DNA from 3 places in the Pseudomonas sp. TE12508 genome. Region 1 is predicted to be linked to each of the others. Evidence: predicted binding sites of a transcription regulator. Region 1 holds the regulator's gene; each other region holds the start of a gene.
What was found. Region 1 encodes sigma-54, which starts transcription at its own class of promoters, with help from an activator protein. Its sites were predicted from a motif close to ANTGGCATNNANNTTGCTNT; they were not measured.

Region 2: the regulator sigma-54 is predicted to act here: its motif matches at 2,007-2,026, upstream of nirB (nitrite reductase large subunit NirB).
Region 3: the regulator sigma-54 is predicted to act here: its motif matches at 1,861-1,880, upstream of ACZ9IM_RS03605 (circularly permuted type 2 ATP-grasp protein).

What each region holds. Positions count from the first base shown of each region.
Region 1 is NZ_JBWCCN010000005.1:129,197-134,746, reverse strand. It holds gene ACZ9IM_RS08575 (HPr family phosphocarrier protein) at 76-348, opposite strand; gene rapZ (RNase adapter RapZ) at 364-1,221, opposite strand; gene ptsN (PTS IIA-like nitrogen regulatory protein PtsN) at 1,224-1,688, opposite strand; gene hpf (ribosome hibernation-promoting factor, HPF/YfiA family) at 1,701-2,009, opposite strand; gene ACZ9IM_RS08555 (RNA polymerase factor sigma-54) at 2,089-3,582, opposite strand; gene lptB (LPS export ABC transporter ATP-binding protein) at 3,768-4,493, opposite strand; gene lptA (lipopolysaccharide transport periplasmic protein LptA) at 4,493-5,041, opposite strand; gene lptC (LPS export ABC transporter periplasmic protein LptC) at 5,028-5,550, opposite strand, start outside.
Region 2 is NZ_JBWCCN010000012.1:161,700-167,249, forward strand. It holds gene ACZ9IM_RS17895 (SCO family protein) at 1-430, opposite strand, end outside; gene ACZ9IM_RS17900 (DUF6124 family protein) at 912-1,271, opposite strand; gene nirB (nitrite reductase large subunit NirB) at 2,235-4,796, shown strand; gene nirD (nitrite reductase small subunit NirD) at 4,796-5,182, shown strand; gene ACZ9IM_RS17915 (CBS domain-containing protein) at 5,214-5,550, shown strand, end outside.
Region 3 is NZ_JBWCCN010000002.1:276,232-281,781, forward strand. It holds gene ACZ9IM_RS03585 (hypothetical protein) at 1-163, shown strand, start outside; gene ACZ9IM_RS03590 (PLDc N-terminal domain-containing protein) at 247-438, shown strand; gene ACZ9IM_RS03595 (hypothetical protein) at 661-894, shown strand; gene ACZ9IM_RS03600 (ribonuclease E inhibitor RraB) at 1,110-1,451, shown strand; gene ACZ9IM_RS03605 (circularly permuted type 2 ATP-grasp protein) at 1,913-3,322, shown strand; gene ACZ9IM_RS03610 (alpha-E domain-containing protein) at 3,335-4,285, shown strand; gene ACZ9IM_RS03615 (transglutaminase family protein) at 4,282-5,091, shown strand; gene ACZ9IM_RS03620 (c-type cytochrome) at 5,231-5,550, opposite strand, start outside.

The DNA of each region.
Region 1 (5,550 bases):
TTCACTCGACAGCTCCTACAAGGATCGGATGCCGTAGGAGCTGTCGAGTGAAACGAGGCTGCGATCTTTTGCTGTTTATTCGCCTTCGTCGAAGAAGTTGTTGATCAGTGCCACCAATGCATCCAGCGCTTCCTGTTCCTGCTCGCCTTCGGTATTCAGGTGAATTGTGGTGCCTTTGCCAGCGGCCAGCATCATCATGGCCATGATGCTTTTGCCGTCGATCATTGATTCCGGTGTACGGCCAACCCTGATCTGGCAAGGATACTGACCCGCTACCCCAACGAATTTTGCAGACGCGCGGGCATGCAGGCCCAGCTTGTTGATGATTTCGATTTCCAGAGCAGGCATCGCGATGTGAATCCTTTAGCTGAGGTCGCGGTGGCGGACCTGGACGTTCTTCAGGGTTTTTTGCAGGACCTGACCCAGACGTTCGGTCAGGTAGACAGAGCGGTGATGCCCGCCAGTGCAGCCAATGGCAATGGTGACATAGGCGCGATTGCTGGCGGCAAAGCGGGGTAGCCACTTGAGCAAGTATGAGGAAATGTCCTGGAACATCTCTTCTACGTCCGGCTGTGCCGCCAGGTACTCGGCCACCGGTTGATCGAGCCCGGACTGTGCCCGTAGCTCCGGCTTCCAGTAAGGGTTGGGCAGGCAGCGCACGTCGAACACCAGATCGGCGTCCACCGGCATGCCACGCTTGAACCCGAAAGATTCCACCAGGAACGCAGTGCCGGGCTCCGGCTGATTCAGCAGGCGCAGCTTGATGGTATCGCGTAGCTGATACAGGTTCAGATTGGTGGTGTTGACCTTGAGGTCAGCCAGATCGGCGATAGGCCCCAGCAGATTGGTTTCATCCTGGATCGCCTCCGCCAGCGAACGATTGGCGCTGCTCAACGGGTGACGACGGCGAGTTTCCGAAAAGCGCTTGAGCAAGGTTTCTTCGTCAGCGTCCAGATACAGCACATCGCACTGGATATGCCGGCTGCGGACCTCCTCCAGCAATTCGGGGAACCGTGACAGGTGGCTTGGCAAGTTGCGTGCATCGATGGACACGGCCACCAGCGGTTGTGCCAGTTCGGTGTGAATCAGCGCGCGTTCGGCCAGTTCCGGCAGCAAGCCGGCAGGCAGGTTGTCGATGCAGTAGTAGCCGTTGTCCTCGAGCACATCGAGGGCGGTACTTTTACCTGAGCCGGAGCGGCCACTGACGATGATCAGGCGCATGATTAGTGACCGTTCTGCTCGTCCAGGACAACCTGATACAAGGCTTGGTTGCTCGGGGCGCTGCGCAGTTTTTCACGCACTTCCTTGCGATCCAGCATGCTGGCAATCTGGCGCAGCAATTCCAGGTGTGCATCGGTGGCGGCTTCCGGGACCAGCAGCACAAACAGCAGGTCAACCGGGGCACCGTCGATGGCATCGAAATCGATAGGGGCTTCCAGGTGCAGCAGCGCACTGATTGGCGAGGTGCAGCCTTTGAGCCGGCAGTGGGGGATGGCGATGCCGTTGCCGAAACCGGTAGAACCGAGTTTCTCACGGGCAATCAAGGCCTCGAAGACGTCCTGCATTTCCAGATCCGGTACTTCGCGGTGGATAAGGTTGGCAATTTGCTCGAGGGCTTTCTTTTTACTGCCACCCGGCGCGTTCACTTGGGAACGGCCGGGGGTCAGGATGGTTTCTAGTCGGATCATGGATTGGGGGTGTTAACGACCGGTCGCGCCCTGGAGGAGGCTCTGGGTCTTTTCCTTATGCTTTTTAAGTTGGCGATCCAGCTTGTCGGTCAGCAGGTCGATGGCGGCATACATGTCCGTATGCTCGGCATTGGCGACCACTTCTCCGCCGGGAATATGCAGCGTGGCTTCGATCTTCTGCAGCAGTTTTTCGACGTTCATCGTGACTTGCACATTAGTGATCTTGTCGAAATGCCTCTCTAATCGGTCGAGTTTTTCGCCGATGTAGGTGCGCAGGGGTTCGGTCACTTCCAGTTGGTGTCCACTGATGTTGACTTGCATACAGCTTCTCCTTCGTTGCCAGTGCATAAAGCGGCAGGCAGAAATGCCTGCCACTGGAACGCTGTGGCGAGCCCGGCGGCTACATCAACCGCTTCCGTTCGCTGGAAGGCGCGATCCCCAGGGATTCGCGGTACTTGGCGACGGTGCGACGGGCTACCTGAATGCCTTGTGCCTCCAGTAAACCAGCGATCTTGCTGTCACTCAACGGCTTTTTCTGATTTTCCGCGGCAACCAGTTTTTTGATGATCGCGCGGATCGCCGTGGACGAGCATTCACCGCCTTCAGAGGTACTGACGTGGCTGGAAAAAAAGTATTTCAGTTCATAGATGCCCCGTGGGGTATGCATGAATTTTTGCGTGGTCACCCGTGAAATCGTCGATTCATGCATGCCGACTGCTTCGGCAATGTCATGCAGCACCAACGGCTTCATGGCTTCGTCACCGTATTCGAGAAAGCCGCGTTGATGCTCGACGATCTGGGTGGCGACTTTCATCAGGGTTTCATTGCGGCTTTGCAGGCTCTTGATGAACCAGCGAGCCTCCTGCAGCTGATTACGCATGAAGGTGTTGTCAGCGCTGGTATCGGCGCGGCGCACGAAACCGGCATATTGGGCATTGACCCGCAGGCGTGGCACCGATTCCTGGTTCAGCTCCACCAGCCAGCGCTCGTTGTCCTTGCGCACGATCACGTCGGGAACGACGTATTCGGCTTCGGTGGACTCGATTTGTGAGCCCGGGCGTGGATTGAGGCTCTGGACCAATTCGATGACCTGGCGCAGCTCATCTTCCTTGAGCTTCATGCGGCGCATCAGCTGGCTGTAATCGCGGCTGCCGAGCAGGTCGATGTAATCGGTGACCAGGCGCTTGGCTTCGGCCAGCCAAGGGGTCTTGGCGGACAACTGGCGCAGTTGCAGTAGCAGGCATTCACCGAGGTTGCGGGCGCCGATGCCAGCGGGTTCGAATTGCTGGATGCGGTGCAGGACGGCTTCGATTTCGTCCAGTTCGATGTCCAGCTCCGGGTCGAACGCTTCGAGGATTTCCTCGAGGGTTTCGTCCAGGTAGCCCTGATTGTTGATGCAGTCGATCAAGGTCACGGCGATCAGGCGATCGGTGTCGGACATCGGTGCCAGGTTCAGTTGCCAGAGCAAATGGCTTTGCAGGCTTTCACCGACCGATGTGCGGGTGGTGAAATCCCACTCGTCGTCATCGTTGCTCGGCAGGCTGCTGGCGCTGGTCTGGTAGACATCCTCCCAGGCTGTGTCGACGGGCAATTCGTTGGGGATGCGCTCGTTCCAGTCGCCTTCCTCAAGGTTGTCCACCGTCGGGGCGGTTTCCTGGTAGGAGGGTTCCTGAATGTCGGCGTTGGGTTTCTGTTCGGCGCTATCGGCCAAGGGGTCGGCGTTATCGAAGTCGTCGCCTTCTTCCTGGCGTTCGAGCATCGGATTGGACTCCAGAGCCTCCTGGATTTCCTGTTGCAGGTCCAGGGTCGACAATTGGAGCAGGCGGATGGCCTGTTGCAGCTGCGGTGTCATCGTCAGCTGCTGGCCCATTCTCAAGACTAGCGATGGTTTCATGGCAGGGGCTTAACACCTTATTCGCCGGCGCACATGCGCCATCCACTACAGGGCGCCGAAGCGCCAAACATAAGCAAATTATATGCCCGAAACTGAAGTGTTTGCCTAGAGCGCTGTAACAATAAAAAGTTATTGATTTTTTATTGAAGCGAGCGCTCCCTCGGCGACCCGGGCACCTCAGGTGCTTACAGGCGGAACTCGTGGCCCAGATACACTTCCTTGACCAGTTCATTGGCGAGGATGGTGGCGGAGTCACCTTCAGCAATCAGTTGGCCATCGTTGACGATGTAGGCGGTTTCGCAGATATCCAGGGTCTCACGAACGTTGTGGTCCGTGATCAACACGCCAATGCCTTTAGCCTTGAGGTGATGGATGATCTGCTTGATGTCGCCCACCGAAATCGGGTCCACGCCGGCGAAGGGTTCGTCGAGGAGGATGAATTTCGGGTTTGTAGCCAGTGCCCGGGCAATTTCCACACGGCGGCGTTCACCACCGGACAGGCTCATGCCGAGATTGTCGCGGATGTGATGGATGTGAAATTCCTGCAGCAGGCTTTCCAGCTCTTGGCGACGACCGGCCTGATCGAGCTCCTTACGGGTCTCGAGGATGGCCATGATGTTGTCGGCCACCGACAGTTTGCGGAAGATCGACGCTTCTTGCGGAAGATAGCCGATGCCCGCCTTCGCACGACCGTGCATCGGCTGGTGGCTGACGTCCAGGTCGTCGATCAGTACGCGGCCTTGATCGGCCTGTACCAGGCCGACAATCATATAGAAACAGGTGGTTTTACCGGCGCCGTTAGGGCCAAGCAGGCCGACGATCTGACCGCTGTCGATGGACAGGCTGACGTCGCGCACGACCTGACGGCTCTTGTAGCTCTTGGCCAGATGCTGAGCTTTCAGAGTTGCCATTACTGGGCCTTTTGCTCGTCGGTTTTCTTCTTCGGCTGGATCACCATGTCGATGCGAGGGCGTGCCTCGGTGACCTTGTTACCCGTGGCGCGACCGGCGCTCGCAAGCTTTTTGACCGTGTCGTAGACGATTTTCTCGCCTTGGGTGACGTTGTTGTCCTTATCGATGACCTTGGCGCGATCGATCAGCACTACGCGGTTTTGCGAGGCGTGGTACTGGATAGTTACGCCGTAGCCCTGGACCGGCTTGGTATCGCCCGCCGTTTGCAGTTGCTCGAAGTAGGCGAGGTTGCCCACCGAAGTTACCACGTCGATGTCGCCGGCCGGGGTGCGGGTGATGGTCACGGTATTGCCGGTGACCTTCATCGAGCCTTGGGTGATGATTACATCGCCCTTATAGGTGGCAACGCCGTTCTTGTCGTCCAGTTGGGCATCGTCGGCCTGAATGCGGATAGGCTGCTCTTGATCGTTCGGCAGAGCCCAGGCGCTCACGCTTCCCAGTGCTGCGCCCAGACTGAGCAAAATAGGGAGGGTTTTAACGAGCCTCATACTGTCCTCTTACGTTCGATAGCAGGTGTATCCTGCTTTCTTTCAAGTACGCTTTCATTCCGTTGCCTGTCGATACACCGCCGGCGCCGTCGATTCTAACGGGTTGATCGGTCTGCGCATATTGCTGCTGCGGGAACACTGTCATACGGGTGGTGGTAATCAGGGTTTTGCGGTTTTTTTCGTCGAAACGCGTGATACGTACCGAGTCAATCAGCTCGACCTGAGTGCCGTCCGGGTTGACTTCGCCGCGCTCGCTCTGGACGTGCCAGGGGAATTCGGTGCCACGGAACATGTTCAGGTCCGGATTGGTCAGCAACGTCACCTCGCTCGCTTTGACGTGTTCGACCTTGTCCGACGTCATCTCGTATTGCAGTTTGCCGTCGGGCAGGTACTGCACGCTGTGGGCGTTGATGGCGTAATAGTCGATCGCGGTTTCATCGACCTTCACCACCGGCTTGTCGAGGAAACGCTCAGGGCTGATGTTCCAGTAGCCGACCGCTGCAAAAATC
Region 2 (5,550 bases), on a different contig from region 1:
CGGTGGCGGCGGTTTCTTCCAGCGTACCGTGCAACGCCTCGAAACTCGGATCGAAGGCTTTGACGTAGGCGTCGAGCATTTGCGGCGTATCGCGTTCGGGGTCCAGGGTGATGAAGATCACTTGCAGGCGTTCGCCATCGCGGCCCATCAGTTTTTTCGCCTGTGCCGCACGGGCCAGCGTCGTCGGGCAAACCGCCGGACATTGGGTGAAACCGAAAAAAACCATCGGCATCAGGCCACGGTAGCTGCCCAGCATCCGGGTTTCGCCCTGGGCGTCCTTGAGTTTGAAGGTGCGCCCCATGATCTTGTCGCTGAGGTCCTTGCCGTACTTGAACGACAGCTTGCTGCTGTCATCGCAGCCGGCGAGCAGGCCAAGGCTCAACAGGCTCATGCCTTGCAGGACCGTGCGACGGGTATACAACGTACTCATGGAAAAAAGCATCCTGTGTAGCGACCGGGAATCTACAGTGGCTGATCAATCAGACGAAAAAAAGCGCACGGATGTTAACAAACTGTTGCGCTATGGCGCTCAATCGATGGCCCGCCGGTCATGCGCCAAAAGGTCGCGGCCTCGGGATACATGAAAATTACAAGTACGCGATGCTGCTGAAGGCAACGCTTGCCTGAATGCCGGTAAGTTAAGGTGCGCAAACTTGTGGGAGCGAGCCTGCTCGCGATGACGGCGGAACATTCAGCATCGATATTGGCTGATCCACCGCTATCGCGAGCAGGCTCGCTCCCACAAGGACCGCGGTGTTCAAGTGCTTGACTTACCGGCATTGACGCTTGCCCGAATGGCACCGAGAAACCTGTGGCGAGGGAGCTTGCTCCCGCTGGGGCGCGCAGCGACCCCAAAAAAGGATCACTGCACAACCCTGCGTCGGTAACTCACTCACCACAACAGCCCATACCTACTCAGGCGTATTAATGTGATCCAGCACCCGGTTCGCGGTGATCTCCGCCACCATGATGCTGTTGGAAATGCCCAGCAGGGCGTGACGCGACTCACCCTCCAGATGATCCACCAACTGATGGACCATCACATCGACCGAGGCCAGCGTCTCGACCAAAAAAACCGCCAGGGTTTCGGTAGTCGCCTCTGGGGCCACGGAAAACAGCTTGCTGGGTTTACGCGCGGTGGCTTTGATGTCGGCAATCGTGTTGAGGTGATAATCGAGGGCCCGTTCGGCGGCCTCGTTGAGTTTGTTTGAATTGGGTTCGTAGGGGGATATCGGATCTGTGTCCGGTGGGTTGGGCGTAACTTTGAACATAAGCTGGCTTCTCTGATTGGGTGCCGCCCTCCTGCTGCTAAACGAGAGGGAGGCAGCTGTACGCAGGTTAGCAGACCGGGGAAGCTAGCAAAGCCGGCGCGCCCGAAGGCGCCCTGCGCACAACCACCATCAAGTGCAGGCATGGGAATGCCTGACTGACAACAGCTTGTGCACCTTGCTTGTAACCCCAGGCTGCTAAACCCGATCACTGATGGGCAGTGACAGGACTCAAGTTACCGAGCAACCCCAAGGCGCACAAGCCGGCGGATTCTGGCGTAAGCGTAGGCAACGGCGCAAGATCTTGTAGCTTTCAGGAAGTAACCTTCAGGGCTTTTAAACACGCGCATTCCGGCAATGTTGAGGAAACCTGTGGGAGCGAGCCTGCTCGCGATGACGGCGGAACATTCAGCATCAATATTGACTGATCCACCGCTATCGCGAGCAGGCTCGCTCCCACAGGGATTCGCGCTTAACTGACTGGCATTGCTCGCGGGACTAAGCCCAAATAGAACGTAGCCGCATGCACTTTTACAGAGCCATGCCTGACACCGTGCACCAGTGCGAAGCGGTTTCCTGAGCTATTCCTTCCTTCAGCTCCAACGTCCGCCCACCCGCTCGCAGGGGCCTGCAAAGTTGGCTCGCGCCCGATGAGACCCGCGTGGGCCGGTGTCTTTATCACATTTCCCCATCGTTCAGAGGCCGGTTTTCCAGAACTGAGGAAGTCATACACCGCGGACTGGCACAAAGGCTGCATTGATCCCCTCAGGTCCATCGAAAACAGATGGGCAGCCCACTCGATCAACGAAGATCGACCGGCCGAGCAGGTCGTGGGCAACATCGGTGGATCCGGCGAAGGCGCCAGGTCGAACACCGCGAAGAACAGGCAAAGACGCCTGAAACCGAGAGGTTTCAGGCGTTTTTTTTGCTTTTTTAACCGTGATTGGCTTTGGCTGGGTGCTTACTATGAATTCCAATGTTGCCGCGTTGAACAAACTGCAAACACTGATCGTGATCGGCAATGGCATGGTCGGACATCATTGTGTCGAGCAGCTCATCGAGCGCGGCGCCCTTGACCACTATCGCCTGCATGTCTTCAGCGAAGAGCCGATGCGCGCCTACGACCGGGTGCATCTGTCCGAGTATTTCGGTGGTCGCGATGCCGAGTCGCTGGCCCTGGGCGAAGCCTCTCTGTACCAGACGCCGGGCGTCACTCTGCATCTGGGCGTGCCGGTGTTGGAAATCGACCGAGCGCGACGCCAGGTGATCACCGCGCAAGGTTGCGTCGCTTACGACAAACTGGTCCTGGCCACCGGGTCTTATCCCTTCGTGCCGCCTATTGAAGGTGCGGAAGGTGACTCGCGCCTGGTCTATCGCACCCTGGAAGACCTCGACGCGATTCGTGCCGCGGCCGCCAATGCCCGGCGTGGCGTAGTAGTCGGTGGTGGCCTGCTCGGTCTGGAAGCGGCCAATGCTTTGAAAAGCCTGGGCCTGGAAGCGCATGTGGTGGAATTTGCCCCACGCCTGATGCCGGTGCAGTTGGACGAGCAGGGTGGCCTGGCGCTGAAGGCACAAATCGAGCGGCTCGGCGTGGGTGTGCATCTGTCCCGTGGCACGCAGTCGATCAGTGCCGGCGAGGAATACCGTTATCGGATGAATTTTGCCAACGACGAATTTTTGGAAGCCGACCTGATCGTGTTCTCTGCCGGCATCCGCGCGCAAGACGCGCTGGCCCGCCAATGTGCGCTGGACATCGGTCCGCGTGGCGGCGTGGTGATTGACGATCAGTGCCTGACCAGCGATCCGAATATTTACGCCATCGGCGAGTGTGCCGCCTGGAACGGCAGCCTCTTCGGTCTGGTCGCGCCCGGTTATCAGATGGCCCGTGGCGTCGCGACGCTGCTGTGCAATCAAGTGGCGGAGCCGTTTCAGGGCGCCGACATGTCGACCAAGCTCAAACTGCTCGGCGTCGATGTCGGCTCCATCGGCGATGCTCACGCCCAGACCCCGGGGGCGCGCAGTTATCAGTTCATCGATGAAGCCACGGCCAGCTACCGTCGCCTGGTGGTGGATGCTGACAGCAAACGCGTGCTCGGCGCAGTGCTGGTCGGCGACAACAGCTATTACGACACCTTGCTGCAATACATGCAGAACGGTATTGCCTTGCCGTCGGAACCCGCCAGCCTGATTCTGCCATCGTCCACCGGCGCGCCAACCCTGGGCCCGGGCGCGCTGCCTGAGTCGGCGACCGTTTGCTCGTGCCATAACGTCACCAAGGGCTCGATCTGCTCGGCCATCGACGGTGGTTGCACCGACTTGGGCCTGCTCAAGTCGCAGACCAAGGCCTGCACCGGTTGCGGTGGTTGCGCAGGCCTGCTCAAGCAAGTGTTCGAACACGAGTTGATTGCCCGTGGCGTCAGTGTCGACAAGAGCCTGTGCGAACACTTCGCCTACACCCGTCAGGAGCTTTATGCGCTGGTGCGGGTAGAAGGGGTGATCACCTTCGAAGAACTGCTGGCCAAGCACGGCCGTGGTCACACCGGTTGCGACGTGTGCAAACCGGCGGTGGGCTCGATCCTCGCCTCGTGCTGGAATCAGCCGATCATGGATGCCTCGCTGGTGCCGTTGCAGGACACCAACGACACCTTCATGGCCAACATGCAGAAAAACGGCACCTATTCGGTGGTGCCGCGCATCGCCGGGGGCGAGATCACGGCTGACAAGCTGATCGCGATTGGCGTGGTGGCGAAGAAATACGACCTCTACACCAAAATCACCGGCGGCCAGCGGATCGACCTGTTCGGCGCGCAGTTGCATCAGTTGCCGGACATCTGGTCCGAGCTGATTGAGGCCGGTTTCGAAACCGGGCACGCCTATGGCAAATCGACCCGCACGGTGAAGTCGTGCGTCGGCAGCACCTGGTGCCGATACGGCGTGCAGGACAGCGTAAAAATGGCCCTGACCCTCGAGGATCGCTACAAAGGCCTGCGCTCGCCGCACAAACTCAAGTTCGCGGTCTCCGGCTGCACCCGTGAATGTGCCGAGGCGCAGAGCAAAGACGTGGGCGTGATCGCCACCGAGAACGGCTGGAACCTCTACGTGGCCGGTAACGGCGGCATGCGCCCACGCCACGCCGAGCTGTTCGCCACTGACCTGGACGATGAAACCCTGATCCGTTACATCGACCGCTTCCTGATGTTCTACATCCGCACCGCCGACAAATTGCAGCGCACCTCGGTCTGGCGCGAAAGCCTGGAGGGCGGCCTGGATTACCTCAAGGACGTGGTCATCAACGACAGCCTGGGCCTTGGCGCGGAACTCGAATCGCAGATGCAACTGGTGGTCAACCGCTACGAATGCGAATGGGCCAACGCCCTCAAAGACCCGGAAAAACTCAAGCGCTTCCGCACCTTCGTCAACGATCAACGCCCGGACCCGGACATCCATTTTGTTCAGGAGCGCGGTCAGCGCCGGCCGATCATGGCCGCCGAACTCAACCTTATCCCTGTCACCGAGGAGAATGCCTGATGAGCCAGTCCACTACCCAGCGTGTCGAAATCCCTGCAACCGCGGCCAATGCTCAGGCCTGGCAGGCGGTGTGCAGTCAGCAGGATCTGGTCAGCAACTCCGGCGTCGTGGTCTGGCTCGACGGCGCGCAGGTGGCGCTGTTCTACCTGCCGCAGGCCGAAGGTCGCACCCTCTACGCCATCGACAACCATGATCCGCAATCCGGCGCGAACGTCATCGGCCGCGGACTGATCGGCAGCCTCAAGGGTGATCTGGTGGTTGCTTCGCCGATCTACAAGCAGCATTTCCGTCTTGAGGACGGCAGTTGCCTGGAATACCCGGAGCAGCGCCTGCGGGTATGGCCGGTGCGCCTGAACGCCGGCATCGTGGAAGTCGCAGCGGCTTGATCGCCGCTCTGAACCGTATCGGAGAACGTTGATGAAGACAGCCGCACAGTTGCTCAAACTGAAAGTCGTGCAAAACCAGCAGGTGCACAGCATCGCACCGGACCAGATGGTCCTCGACGCCCTGAAAATGATGGCCGAGAAGAACGTCGGCGCGTTGCCCGTCATTGAAGACGGGCAGGTGGTCGGTGTCATTAGCGAGCGCGACTATGCGCGCAAGGTGGTGCTACAGGGCCGTTCTTCGGTCGGTACACCGGTGCGCGAGATCATGAGCGCGCCGGTGGTGACCGCCGACAGTCAGCAGAGCATCGAGCGCTGCATGGCGGTCATGACCGACAGCCATTTGCGCCATCTGCCCGTGCTTGAGAGCG
Region 3 (5,550 bases), on a different contig from region 1:
CGGCGGTTACACGCTGATGAACTTCAGCCAGTTGCTCGACGACGAACTGCAAGTGGTGCTGGTCTACGGTAATGACGTGCCACGGGTGCTGGAGTTGTGCGCCGAAGTCGGCATCGCCGCGGCGCCATCCCTGGAAGCCTTGAAAGTCGCGATCCACGTCTGAAGCTGTCCAGGACGGTAATAAAACGGAACCCTCGTAAGGCCCGACTATCCTAAGAGGGCATACCACTCTTCGGGAGCGTCACCATGGGTTCCACGTTCAACAGCCTGGTTGGCCTGATTATTCTTGCCCTGGATATCTGGGCCATCATCAACGTGCTTAAAAGTGGCGCCGAGACCGGGATGAAAATCATCTGGGTGCTATTGATCCTGCTGCTGCCGGTCCTGGGCCTGATCATCTGGGCCATCGCCGGGCCGAGGGGCAATGTGCGGATCTGACTTGTTTCGCCTGCAACACTGAACCTGTGGGAGCGTGGCTTGCCCGCGATGCAGGCGCTGCGGTCTGTCAGCTGCAACGCGGCGATCCTATCGCGGGCAAGCCACGCTCCCACAGGTCCTGTGTTTTTTCATGCCGACACGCGGTAATCCGTTGAACGATCAGTCAGGGGTAAAGTCCAGATAGAAGTAAGCCCATCCATGGGTTTTATCGAGGAGGCACCGATGCAAAAGTGGAAAATCACTTTCGTGGATGATCACGGTGAAACAGTGGACGAACTCTTCGAGTGCGAGGAATGCCCGAATAGCGAGCAAGCCGCCAAACTCATTCGCGCCCGACGCCTGCCGATCGCTGCCGAACTGGATCTCAATGATCTGGAGGGTCGTACCGATGATCCGACCGTCAAAAGTCTGAAATCCCAGAACAGCATTGAAATCATCAGTATTACCCCGATCTGATACACCTCTTGTCACATTCACACCCAGACCTTGGCAGCAGCTCTATCTTGGGGCTACTCTGCAAGCGAGATCAGCGAATGACTCGCTAAGGTCTGGTCTTGTCAGCTACATGCTTGTTTCCCATCGGCAACCTCTGTTGCCGTATCGCTCTCACCAATCGGTTGAAAGTGCAGGGAATACGGAAAGTCTATCCATCAGTCTGAGGGGGACGTTTCATGAGCACAGCCTATCAAGAAGACATCAGCAGCAGCGTGCTGCGCCGCATGAAAGAAGGCGGTTTCGACTTTTCACGATTCCATCCCATCGAGTTCTACGCCATTTTTCCGGACGAGGAGCGGGCACGCAGGGCGGCAGGTCATTTCAGTGGTGAATCCTTGAATGCCCAGATCAGCGTGCGCGATGACGGCGCGTGGCATCTGGAACTGAGCAAAGTGATGTACGCCACCTACGACGGGATCGGCGACTTTGAGCAGGACTTCGAGGCGGTGGTCGAGCCTCTGGGCGGTATCATCGAAGGATGGGGCGTCAAGCAGGAGGTACGAGGGCTACTCGCATAACTTTATGAACAGTGACAACACTCAGCAACGGCTGACCTTTGGGTTGGCCGTTTTCGTTTGTGGGGGGAAGATCAAGAGATCGCAGCCTCGTTTCACTCGACAGCTCCTACAGGTGAAACGAGGCTGCGATCTTTTGATCTGGGTTTTTGATTCATAACGTTTCAAAAAAACAAAAAAAACCGCCTGAGCAGGCGGCTAAAGGGAAGTTTCGGTCAGGTTTTCCAGCGAATGCGCGGATTATCCGCATCGCCCCCCGGGCAGTGAAATCAACTCTGGCTATGCTGCTGATAGGCGACAGCATTGCTTCGCCATGAAGCGGGGGCAATCAGGTTGGGGCATTTACCGCACAGAATTGGTGCGGTGCGTGTTGCGTCATTATCCAACTGATTGATATCAAAGCGTTTATGCCGATGGCACGGGCCTTGCGAAGGTCTGGATGTCCGGGTGACAAGGAGTACGGCATGATCCGCACCTATTTTGATGAGATGTACGATGCCGGCGGCCAGGTCCGCCCGCATTATCGGGAGTTTGCCCGTTGGCTGGCCGAAACGCCTGACGAGCTTTTGGCACAACGGCGACGCGAGGCCGATCTGTTATTTCATCGTGCCGGGATTACATTCACGCTCTATGGTGATGAGCAAGGGACAGAGCGCCTGATTCCCTTCGACACCATTCCTCGCAGTATCCCCGCCAGTGAATGGCGGGTCGTCGAGCGCGGCTGCATTCAGCGGGTCAAGGCATTGAACATGTTCCTTGCCGACCTCTATCACGAGCAGCGCATCATCAAGGCCGGCATCATCCCGGCCGAGCAAGTGCTGGCCAACGAGCAATACCAGTTGGCGATGCAGGGGCTGGATCTGCACCGCGATATCTATTCGCACATTTCCGGCGTCGACCTGGTGCGCGATGGCGACGGCACGTACTACGTGCTCGAAGACAATCTTCGTACCCCCAGCGGCGTGAGCTACATGCTCGAAGATCGCAAGATGATGATGCGATTGTTCCCCGAATTGTTCGCCGCCCAGCGCATCGCGCCGATCGACCACTATCCGAACCTGTTGCTCGACACCCTGAAAAGCTCCAGTCCGATCGACAACCCGAGCGTGGTGGTACTGACGCCGGGGCGCTTCAACAGCGCGTTTTTCGAGCATGCGTTCCTGGCTCGGGAAATGGGCGTTGAACTGGTGGAGGGCGCGGACCTGTTCGTGCGTGACGACAAGGTGTTCATGCGCACCACGGACGGGCCGAAAGCCGTCGACGTGATCTATCGTCGCCTCGACGATGCCTTCCTCGATCCGTTGGCGTTCAACCCGGACTCGATGCTCGGCGTTCCAGGTCTGCTGTCGTCCTACCGTTCCGGCAACGTGGTGCTGGCGAATGCCATCGGCACCGGGGTCGCGGATGACAAGTCGGTGTACCCCTTCGTCACGGACATGATTCGTTTCTATCTGGATGAAGAGCCGATCCTGAAGAACGTGCCGACATGGCAGTGTCGTAATCCCTCTGAGCTGTCCCACGTGCTGGCCAATCTTCCAGAACTGGTGGTCAAGGAAACCCAGGGCTCCGGTGGTTACGGAATGCTGGTGGGGCCGGCGGCGACGGCGGCGGAAATCGAATCTTTCCGTGAGCGGATCAAAGCCAAGCCCCACGCGTACATCGCCCAACCGACGTTGTCTTTATCGACCTGTCCGACCTTTGTTGAAAACGGCATCGCTCCACGCCATATCGACCTGCGTCCGTTTGTATTGTCTGGCCGCGAAACCCGGGTTGTGCCCGGCGGTTTGACCCGTGTCGCCTTGCGCGAAGGCTCCCTGGTGGTGAATTCCTCCCAGGGCGGCGGAACCAAGGACACCTGGGTGGTCGAGGATTGAAGGAAGCCTGCCATGTTAAGTAGAACTGCCTCGGATCTGTATTGGATGTCGCGTTACCTGGAGCGGGCCGAAAACCTCGCACGGATGCTCGACATCAGTTATTCGCTGTCACTGATGCCTCAGGACGGTCGTGGCGATGGCTTGCACGAACTCGCCATGCCGTTGCTGATCACCGGTACTCTGGACGATTACCTGGAGCGCCACGGCGATTTGCACGCCGAACGGCTGCTGCATTTTTTCGCCCTGGATGCGGCCAACCCGGCGAGCATCTATAGCTGCCTCGGTGCTGCGCGAGCCAGCGCCCATGCGGTGCGTGGGCGGATCACCGCCGACATGTGGGAAAACATCAACGCCACCTGGCTGGAGATTCGCGGGATCGCCGAGCAGGGCTTGAGTCGCTACGGCATGAGCCGTTTCTGTGAGTGGATCAAGGAACGTTCCCACCTGTTCCGTGGCGCGTCCTACGGCACCATCATGCGTAACGACGCGTTCCGCTTCATTCGTCTTGGCACCTTTATCGAAAGGGCTGACAACACCTTGCGCCTGCTCGACGCCCGTTACGAAATGGCCGGCGATCAGGCCGAAGCGGTCAGCGACGGCACGGCTCACGCCTATTACCAGTGGAGCGCCTTGCTGCGGGCTTTGTCGTCGTTCGAGGCCTATACCGAGATCTATCGCGACGCTCCTGGCGCCCGGCATGTGGCCGAGTTGCTGCTGCTGCGCGCCGACGTGCCGCGATCTTTGCGGGCCTGCACCGAAGAAATCGACCAGATCCTCGCCCAATTGCCGGGGGCCAACGGCCGTCCTGCCCAGCGTTTGGCGGCAGAAATGGACGCGCGCCTGCGCTACACCGGTATCAACGAAATCCTCGACGAAGGCCTGCATGCCTGGCTGACCGAGTTCATCCCGCTGGTGCGCCAGTTGGGCAACGCCATACACAGTTCCTACCTGGAGGCTGCATGAGACTTTCCATTAGCCACGAGACCACCTATCACTACGAAGATCAGGTGCGGGCGAGCATCCAGTACCTGCGACTGACCCCACACGACAGCGAGCGCCAACACGTGCTCAGCTGGCAGCTCGACCTGCCACGCCCGGTGCGCGCGCAACTCGATCCATTCGGCAACATTCTGCATGTGCTGACCCTGGACGAACCCCACGAGGCAATCATTATCGGCGCCCGAGGGCAGGTGGACATCGACGAACTGCGCGAAGCCGAGCATGAAAGCCAGTCGGCGCTGCCGTTCCTGCGCTTCACGCGCCTGACCGAGGCCGACGAAGCGCTGCGCGCATTCGCCGAGAAGGCCTGCAAACAACGCCGGGATCGTACGGCGCTGATCGATTTGATGCATGGCCTGAACCAGCACATGACCTACACGCCGGGTTCCACTGAAGTAGACACCAGCGCCGCCCAGGCTTTCGCCGGGCGTTCCGGTGTCTGCCAGGACCACACCCATGCGTTCCTCGCCTGCGCCCGCAGCCTGGGCATTCCCTCGCGTTATGTGTCGGGGTATTTGTACAGCGAGAACAGCGAACACCTGGCCAGTCACGCCTGGGCTGAAGCCTGGCTGGATGACGCCTGGTACAGCTTCGACGTGACCAACGAACTGGCCCGCCCGGAGCGTCACCTGAAACTGGCCGTGGGCCTCGACTACCTGGACGCCTGTCCGGTGCGCGGCATGCGCCGTGGCGGTGGGTGCGAGCAGATGCATGCGAAGGTGTTTGTGTCACCGACGCCTGCGCCGGTGATTTCGGTGCAACAGCAGTAACCTACCACCGATCGTTCCCACGCTCCGCGTGGGAATGCCTCCACGGACGCTCCGCGTTCGGCTTTGGATGTGACGCAGAGCGTCACGGGCTGCATTCCCACGCGGAGCGTGGGAACGATCACTGACAGGAAGGATGTCTTCAGGGCTTCACCTTGCGCCCCGCCATATGCTTCAAATACCCCACCAACAATTCCAGATCCCCCTCCGGCAACACCGTCGTCGCGAACGCCGGCATCTTCGCCTGTGGCCACTGACGCAAGCTCTGCGGATCACGAATGTAGCGCTTGAGGAAATCCGCGCCGAAGTACTCGGTCGGGTTGAACGGAATATTCAGGTCCGGCCCGAACTGCGCATCCCCCGCGCCATTCAATCGATGACACGCCAGGCAGTTCTTCTGAAACAGCGCAAAGCCCTTGTTCACTGGATCGTCCGCCTTCAGCGCAGGATCGGGCAGCAGGG